4 regions of the Serratia sp. CoH_134_PS_4 genome follow, and region 1 is predicted to be linked to each of the others. Evidence: predicted binding sites of a transcription regulator. Region 1 holds the regulator's gene; each other region holds the start of a gene.
What was found. Region 1 encodes PurR, which represses purine synthesis genes. Its sites were predicted from a motif close to CANGCAAACGTTTGCNTG; they were not measured.
Positions count from the first base shown of each region.

Region 2: AC2FCQ_RS11060 (NCS2 family permease) is a predicted target of PurR. The motif match lies at 704-721, and genes of this name have one in related genera.
Region 3: guaB (IMP dehydrogenase) is a predicted target of PurR. The motif match lies at 967-984, and genes of this name have one in related genera.
Region 4: AC2FCQ_RS19555 (nucleobase:cation symporter-2 family protein) is a predicted target of PurR. The motif match lies at 1,200-1,217, and genes of this name have one in related genera.

Region 1 covers NZ_JBXWKI010000001.1:855,289-857,495, reverse strand. The annotation lists gene punR (DNA-binding transcriptional activator PunR) at 1-717, shown strand, start outside; gene purR (HTH-type transcriptional repressor PurR) at 714-1,739, opposite strand; gene cydH (cytochrome bd-I oxidase subunit CydH) at 2,064-2,153, shown strand; gene sodB (superoxide dismutase [Fe]) at 2,207-2,207, opposite strand, start outside.
Region 2 covers NZ_JBXWKI010000005.1:277,757-279,963, reverse strand. The annotation lists gene AC2FCQ_RS11070 (glutathione S-transferase family protein) at 1-53, shown strand, start outside; gene AC2FCQ_RS11065 (VOC family protein) at 101-508, shown strand; gene AC2FCQ_RS11060 (NCS2 family permease) at 858-2,207, shown strand, end outside.
Region 3 covers NZ_JBXWKI010000006.1:174,026-176,232, reverse strand. The annotation lists gene guaB (IMP dehydrogenase) at 1-905, opposite strand, end outside; gene xseA (exodeoxyribonuclease VII large subunit) at 1,076-2,207, shown strand, end outside.
Region 4 covers NZ_JBXWKI010000014.1:23,880-26,086, reverse strand. The annotation lists gene gltS (sodium/glutamate symporter) at 1-1,028, opposite strand, end outside; gene AC2FCQ_RS19555 (nucleobase:cation symporter-2 family protein) at 1,271-2,207, shown strand, end outside.

The DNA of each region.
Region 1 (2,207 bases):
CTCGACACGCGTCGGCAGTGTCAGCAGGTGGCCAACGGCTGGCGTGGCCAGTTGAAAATTGCCGTAGATATTATCGTCAAGCCTCAACGTTGCCGTCAGTTGGTGTTGGACTTTTATCGGCATTTTCCTGACGTTGAATTATTGGTTCAGCCAGAAGTGTTCAATGGCGTCTGGGATGCGTTGGTGGATGGGCGTGCTGATATGGCGATAGGTGCGACACGGGCCGTACCGGTCGGCGGTGGGTTTGCCTTTCGCGATATGGGCGATATGCGTTGGTTGTGTGTGGCCAGCCCGCAACATCCACTGGCGGCTCAGGATGGGTTGTTAAACGATGATCAGCTACGGCCTTTCCCATCGCTCTGTCTGGAGGATACCTCACGCAATCTCCCCAAGCGGGTCACCTGGACGTTGGATAACCAGCGGCGCTTGGTGGTGCCGGACTGGTCGTCGGCGGTGGATTGCCTGTGCGCCGGATTGTGTGTCGGGATGATGCCTGCGCATCAGGTCTTGCCGTTAGTACAACGTGGCGAGCTGGTGGCGTTACAGTTGCAGGAGCCGTTCCCAGCCAGCCCTTGTTGCCTGACGTGGCAGCAAAATACGCCTTCTCCGGCGATGGCCTGGCTGTTGGACTATTTAGGGGACAGTGAAACGTTGAATCAGGAATGGTTAAGCGAAGTGACGCCGGAAACCGCAGTGGCTTCCGGCCCGAATGACTAGCGGCGGTAATCGATGAACGGGCCGTCAGCAACCGAACGGCGCTCAACCAACTTGGGATGCACCTCAATCACCTGTGATTCTTCACGCTTGCTGATGATGCGATCCAACAACATGGTGAATGCCATCTCACCCAAACGCTCTTTGGGCTGATGAATAGTGGTCAGCGCCGGGGTGAAATAGCGCGCATTGCGCACGTTATCGTAGCCAATGACCGAGATGTCTTGAGGCACGCGTAGCCCAAGCTCATCGGCGGCGCAGATAGCCCCCATTGCCATAATATCGCCACCACAGAATACCGCTGTCGGACGCTGTTTCTGCGACAGTATCTGGTGCATGGCCTTGTAGCCGGATTCTGGCTCAAAGTCACCCTGGACGATCCACTCGTCGCGCACGTCGATATGGGCTTCCTCCATCGCTTTTAAGAAGCCCTGATGGCGCCCGCCCCCTGTATTACGTGACAGTTGGCCGGGAATGGCGCCGATATCGCGGTGTCCGCGTTCGATCAGATAGCGCCCAGCCAGATAGCCACCTTCGAACGCATTATCAATGATGGTATCAGTAAAATCACCGCGTGCGGCGCCCCAGTCCATGACAACCATTGGGATGTTGCGGTAATCTTCCAGCATGCCAAGCAATTGGTCCGGATATTCTGAACACATCACCAACAAGCCATCGACGCGCTTTTGCGCCAGCATTGCCAGATAGGCACGCTGTTTGTCCAAATTGTTGTGCGAGTTACACAGTATCAGCGTATAGCCTTTGCTATAGCAGCTGTTTTCTACCGCTTCGATCACTTCAGCAAAGTAGGGCGCTTCACTGGAGGTTGCCAGCAGGCCAATCGATTTGGTGTGATTGACCTTCAGACTGCGCGCCACTGCGCTGGGTGAATAATGCAGCTCTTTAATTGCGGCACTCACGGCCGCTTTAGTCTCTTCGGCGACGAAACGAGTCTTATTGATGACGTGCGAAACGGTGGTGGTGGAAACGCCAGCGCGTTTGGCCACATCTTTAATCGTTGCCATGTAAAGAATGACTCCTGAACTCACATGTTGCAGTATGTAAGTGTGATGTTAATCGTTTGCCTGCGTAGATCCTTCTCCAAAGAAGCGAAAACTGAGTTTTTAGTGTGTTGAAGTCGTCAGCGCTTGGTCAGGAGGGGCATTTTTGCCGGTACACAGTTGTGAACTGCGAATTTTGTCCCATATTGAGCAAAAGGGGAAGAGGTAATCGGTATTATAAACCGGGAAATGATAACAAGATTTTATTGGCCAACTGTGTGAAAATGGTTTGACGCATTAATTGTGTGCCTTTTATCCTTGGGAAAACCAATCTGAAAAGGAGTTGTAATGGATACCGATCTGAAAATGTCACTGTTCACCACTGTCTGTGCGCTGGCCGTGATTATTGCTTTTAGCTTCACTGCAGCATTGAACTGATCCCCGAAGTAAAAACAGGCGCCGCTTCGTGCGCCTGTTTGCCTTATCCCACGC
Region 2 (2,207 bases), on a different contig from region 1:
CAGCCTATCAGCGCGCTCTGGATCAGGGGGGACCTTATGACCTGCTGAGTTAAGACGATGGGCTATACTCGATGAGGTCACTCTTCATCGGAGGTAGCCCATGGCTACGCAAATTTTTGTTAACCTGCCGGTGGGCGATCTGCCCGCATCTGTTGCTTTTTTCACCCAGCTGGGCTTCGGCTTTAATCAACAGTTTACCGATGACACCGCCGCCTGCATGGTGGTCAGCGACAGCATTTATGTGATGCTGCTTACCCACGAAAAATTCAAAATGTTCACCCCGAATCCGGTTAGCGATGCCAGGAAGGCGACTGAGGTGCTGATATGTTTGTCGCAGCCTAATCGGGCAGCGGTAGACGATGTGGTGCGTAAGGCGATCGCCGCCGGCGGTAATACTTATAACCAACCGCAAGATTACGGCTTTATGTATGGGCATGGTTTCCAGGATCTTGACGGACATATCTGGGAACTGATGTACATGGATGAAAATGCAGCGCGGGCGCAGTAGCTGTTTCGGCCCCCCATTTTTGGGGGGCATTCCCATCGGATTTACCTATGGGACAAAAACCGTATTTTCGATAATGATAGTTCCCCAGGCTTTTTGCATGAATTGCCGCGATCTTTGGTTGATCAGAGGGTGTAGAAGGCTGGATAATCGTTTGCCTTGAATAAACCACCATAAATCACCCGTTTCACGCAATGGGAGTTAAACGTTTGCCTTATATGTGATGCCGGTTGGCAGCATGCGTAAAGGGCAAGGACGCGAACGTGACGGAAACGATACCGTAATAAACATGCGTGGGCGGAACAACAAGCCTTTTGAAACGGGCTGGCAATGAAACACAGGGGACAGCAACATGTCGAATTCTCAAGCGAACAACGCCGTTAAACCAAAAGGCGGGCTTGATGGTTATTTTAATATTTCTGCGCGTGGCAGCACCGTGCGTCAGGAAGTGGTAGCGGGGTTAACCACCTTCCTGGCGATGGTTTATTCGGTGATCGTCGTACCGAGCATGCTCGGCAAGGCGGGTTTCCCGCCAACGGCGGTGTTTGTCGCGACCTGTTTGGTCGCCGGTCTTGGATCGTTACTGATGGGGCTGTGGGCGAATTTGCCAATGGCTATCGGTTGTGCGATTTCACTGACCGCGTTTACCGCCTTCAGCCTGGTGCTGGGGCAACACATCAGCATTCCAGTGGCGCTGGGCGCGGTATTCCTGATGGGCGTACTCTTTACCATCATCTCGGTAACCGGTATTCGTGCCTGGATCCTGCGTAATCTGCCGATGGGCGTGGCGCATGGTACCGGAATTGGCATTGGTCTGTTCCTGTTGTTGATCGCCGCGAACGGTGTGGGCCTGGTGGTGAAGAACCCGCTGGACGGTTTGCCTGTGGCGCTGGGCGCATTTACGTCCTTCCCGGTTGTGATGACCTTGCTCGGGCTGGCGGTGATTTTTGGCTTGGAAAAGCTGCGTGTGCCCGGTGGCATTCTGCTGGTGATCATTGTCATTTCGATCATTGGTCTGCTGTTTGACCCGGCGGTGAAATATCAGGGCTTGTTCGCGATGCCTAGCCTGACGGATGCTAACGGCAAATCATTGATCTTCAGTCTTGATATCATGGGGGCATTGCAGCCTGTGGTATTGCCAAGCGTGTTGGCATTGGTGATGACCGCGGTGTTTGATGCGACCGGGACCATTCGTGCGGTGGCTGGTCAGGCTAACCTGTTGGATAAAGACGGGCAAATCATCAACGGCGGCAAAGCATTGACGTCGGATTCCCTGAGCAGCATTTTTTCCGGTTTGGTAGGTGCAGCCCCGGCGGCAGTGTATATCGAGTCTGCTGCGGGTACTGCGGCGGGGGGCAAAACCGGCCTGACGGCGACCGTAGTCGGCCTGTTGTTCCTGTTGATCTTGTTCTTGTCGCCGTTGTCTTATCTGGTACCGATTTATGCTACCGCACCTGCGCTGATGTATGTTGGCCTGCTGATGTTGAGCAACGTGACCAAACTGGACTTCAACGACTTTGTTGATGCCATGTCCGGCCTTCTGTGTGCGGTATTTATCGTGCTGACCTGTAACATCGTTACCGGCATCATGTTGGGCTTTAGCGCATTGGTCATCGGTCGTATTTTCTCGGGCGAATGGCGCCGACTGAATATTGGCACCGTCGTGATCGCGGTGGCCCTGGTGGCGTTCTATGCCGGTGGC
Region 3 (2,207 bases), on a different contig from region 1:
CCCGGGCCGATACCCACTTTAACTGCGCTAACACCGGCATCCGCCAGCGCTTTAGCGCCGGAAGCGGTCGCGACGTTACCGCCAACGATCTGCAGATCAGGGTATTTTGCACGGGTTTCGCGAATGCGCTGCAATACGCCTTCGGAATGGCCATGGGAGGAGTCAATCAGCAGGACGTCAACACCGGCAGCAACCAGCGCATCAACACGCTCTTCGTTACCGGCACCGGCGCCAACTGCGGCACCTACGCGCAGGCGGCCATGCTCGTCTTTACAGGCGTTTGGCTTACGTTCTGCTTTTTGGAAGTCTTTTACGGTGATCATGCCCAGCAGGTGGAACTGGTCATCCACGACCAACGCTTTCTCAACGCGCTTTTCGTGCATTTTCTGCAGTACAACTTCACGCGCTTCGCCTTCTTTCACCGTAACCAAGCGCTCTTTTGGCGTCATCACGGCGGTAACAGGCTGGTTCAGATCGGTCACAAAGCGAACGTCACGGCCGGTAATGATACCAACCAGTTCGTTTTCTTCGGTCACGACCGGGTAACCGGCAAAGCCGTTACGCGCGGTCAGCTCTTTCACTTCTTTCAGGGTGGTGGCAGGCGTTACGGACTGTGGATCGGTAACCACGCCGCTCTCATGTTTTTTCACGCGGCGGACTTCTTCAGCCTGACGCTCGATGGACATGTTCTTGTGAATGAAGCCCAGACCGCCTTCCTGTGCCAGCGCAATGGCCAGACCGGACTCGGTTACGGTATCCATGGCTGCGGACAGCATAGGGATGTTCAGGCGGATAGTTTTGGTCAATTGGGTGCCGAGCTCAGCGGTATTAGGCAGAACCGTAGAGTGAGCTGGAACCAGGAGAACGTCGTCGAACGTTAGTGCTTCTTTTGCGATACGTAGCATGGGCAATATCTCACCAGAGTGGGCTGTGAAAAAGATAAAATATTGCCGCGGCATTATACAGAGCGTAATCGGTTGCCTCCAGCACTTTCTCACAAAAACTCTTGATTACCTTTTTCAGCCATGTAGTATCGACCAATTAAGTGCTTGTTTTGAAATTTGATCTGGGTCACATGTCGCTACCTGTTTCGCCGTCTATTTTTACCGTAAGCCGCCTAAATCAGACGGTTCGACAGCTGCTGGAAATGGAAATGGGCCAGATTTGGCTCTCCGCCGAGATCTCCAACTTCTCCCAGCCGTCTTCCGGCCACTGGTATTTCACGCTGAAAGACGACCGCGCGCAGGTGCGTTGTGCCATGTTCCGCAACAGCAACCGCCGCACCACTTTCCGTCCGCAAAATGGCCAGCAGGTTCTGGTTCGTGCCAGCATCACGCTGTATGAACCGCGGGGCGACTATCAGCTTATTGCCGAAAGCATGCAGCCTGCCGGCGACGGCCTGCTGCAACAACAGTTCGAACAGTTGAAAGCACGCCTGAGCGCTGAAGGGTTATTCGATCAGCAGTTCAAACAGCCTCTGCCCAGCCCGGCCAAACGCGTCGGGGTGATCACCTCCGCCAGCGGTGCGGCGCTGCACGATGTGCTGCAGGTACTGCAACGTCGAGATCCTTCACTGCCCATCGTTATTTACCCGACGTCAGTGCAGGGTGCAGAAGCGCCCTTGCAGATAGTGCGCGCCATCGAAACGGCCAACCGCCGCGACGAATGTGACGTGTTGATCGTCGGCCGTGGTGGCGGTTCGCTGGAAGATCTGTGGAGTTTCAACGACGAACGTGTGGCACGCGCGATTTTCGCCAGCCGTATTCCGATCGTCAGCGCCGTCGGCCATGAAACCGACGTCACCATTGCCGATTTTGTCGCTGACCTGCGTGCGCCAACCCCTTCTGCCGCCGCCGAACTGGTCAGCCGCAATCAGTTGGAGCTGCTGCGCCAATTGCAGGCCCAGCAGCAGCGTATGGAAATGGCGATGGATTACTATCTGGCGCAGCGCCAGCAGCAGTTCACCCGCATCAACCACCGTTTGCAGCAACAGCATCCGCACCTGCGTCTGGCGCGTCAGCAAACGTTGTTGTTCAAACTGCAACGCCGGTTAGAAGAGGGTATGCAGAACCAACTGCGTCTGTCCTCACGCCGCAGCGAACGCGCGCAACAGCGCCTGGCGCAAATGCAACCGCAGGCACGCATTCACCGCTACCAGCAGCGCGTACAACAGCAGGAGTACCGTTTGCAACAGGCCCTGGATCGCC
Region 4 (2,207 bases), on a different contig from region 1:
CAGTGACCCGCAGCCAGTACCGCGGCATCGTAATTTTTACCCATCACCCGGTAGGTAACAAAGATTGCGTACAGTGCCATCACCAACGTCTGTACTGCCAGGATCGCCAGCATTGGCAGTGCCAACGAAGCCAATTCCCACAAGCGCAGGCTCATCAACGCCATCGCCAGGAACAGCGACAGGCTAACGTTGCCCAGCACCGATACTGCACGCTCAAACACAGTATAGAAACCGGTGAAGGCCAGTGTGTTACTGAGGATCACACCAACAAACAGCACACAGACAAAGTTTGGCAGTTCAAACACCGTGCCACTCAATAAGCCGGAAATAAACTGACCCAGGCTCAAACAGATGGCAATCATCGCGATGGTTTCAATCATGACCAGCGAGGTAATCAAACGGCCGCTTTCCGGTTTTTCAAAACCGCTTGGCTGAACGCTGTCATCCGGAGACCCTTCCGGTGTAGAAGAGTGCTTCACCAGATAACGCGCCACAGGACCGCCGATCAGGCCGCCCAAAACCAACCCGAAGGTGGCGCAGGCCATTGCAACTTCCGTGGCATTTTCAAAGCCGTAACGCTCAATGAACAGCTTGCTCCAGGCCGCCCCAGTGCCGTGGCCGCCGGACAGGGTAATGGAACCGGCGATCAGACCCATCAACGGGTCCAGACCCAGCATTTTTGCCATGCCGATGCCGATCGCGTTCTGCACCAACAGCAAGCCCAGCACGACAAACAGAAATACCATCAATGCCTTACCGCCCGCGCGCAGCCGCGCCAGGTTGGCATTGAGACCAATAGTGGCAAAGAAGGCCAGCATCAAAGGGTCTTTCAGCGACATATCGAAGCTGATTTCCCAGTTAGCGAATTTTTTCAGGGCTAATAACAGGATAGCCACCAGCAAGCCACCGGCGACAGGTGCGGGAATGGTGTATTTTCTTAACAGAGGGATGCTTGTGACGCATTTGCCCCCAAGGAGCAAAACCAATGTTGCCGCGACTAACGTGCCATAAGTATCAAGATGAAACATCCAGGTACTCCATGTAAGGGAAAAGATCCAATTAATAAATAATAAGTTATAGAAAACCGCTTAGTTTTTAAAACTTGATGAGTGCAGGATTAGAAGTAAAAAACGCTGATAACACAAGAAAAAATGAACGAAAATGCGACATAACCGCCGATAATGCTAACAGAATAGTAACGCGCAACCGTTTGCTTTTGCGGGGTAAATCATTAAAATGCCTGCTTTGCCGTTTCCGGAAATGCCACATCATGACCATGCCATCCGCCGAGCTCGATGCAGAGCAAAAAGCCTCCTCAACGCTGCGCAATAGCGAACTCATTTATCGCCTGGAAGACCGACCGCCATTGCCGCAAACCCTGTTTGCCGCCGGTCAGCACCTGCTGGCGATGTTTGTTGCGGTAATCACCCCTGCTCTGTTGATCTGCCAGGCATTAGGTCTACCGGCACAAGACACCCAGCACATCATCAGCATGTCATTGTTCGCTTCCGGTTTGGCTTCCATCCTACAAATTAAAACCTGGGGACCGGTCGGTTCCGGCTTGCTCTCGATTCAAGGCACCAGCTTTAACTTCGTTTCACCGCTGATTATGGGTGGGCTGGCATTGAAAAACGGGGGGGCCGATGTCCCTACCATGATGGCGGCACTGTTCGGCACACTGATGGTCGCCTCCTGCACCGAAATCCTGTTATCGCGCGTGCTGCATCTGGCGCGTCGCATCATCACCCCGCTGGTTTCTGGCATTGTGGTGATGATTATCGGTTTGTCGCTGATCCAGGTTGGGCTAACCTCCATCGGTGGCGGCTATGCCGCGATGAATGATCACAGCTTTGGCGCGCCAAAAAACCTGATGTTGGCCGGGGCCGTACTCTTGGTCATTATTCTGCTTAACCGCCAGCGTAACCCCTACCTTCGCGTCGCCTCGTTGGTCATCGCCATGGCAGTCGGTTACCTTTTGGCTTGGGTCATGGGGATGTTGCCAGACACTCAGCCGGCCACCGAGACAGCCGCAATTATCATCCCAACGCCGCTGTATTACGGTTTGGGCTTTGACTGGAATCTGCTGCTACCGCTGATGCTGATCTTTATGGTCACGTCATTGGAAACCATCGGGGATATCACCGCGACCTCTGACGTATCGGAACAACCGGTGAGCGGCCCGCTGTATATGAAGCGCCTGAAGGGTG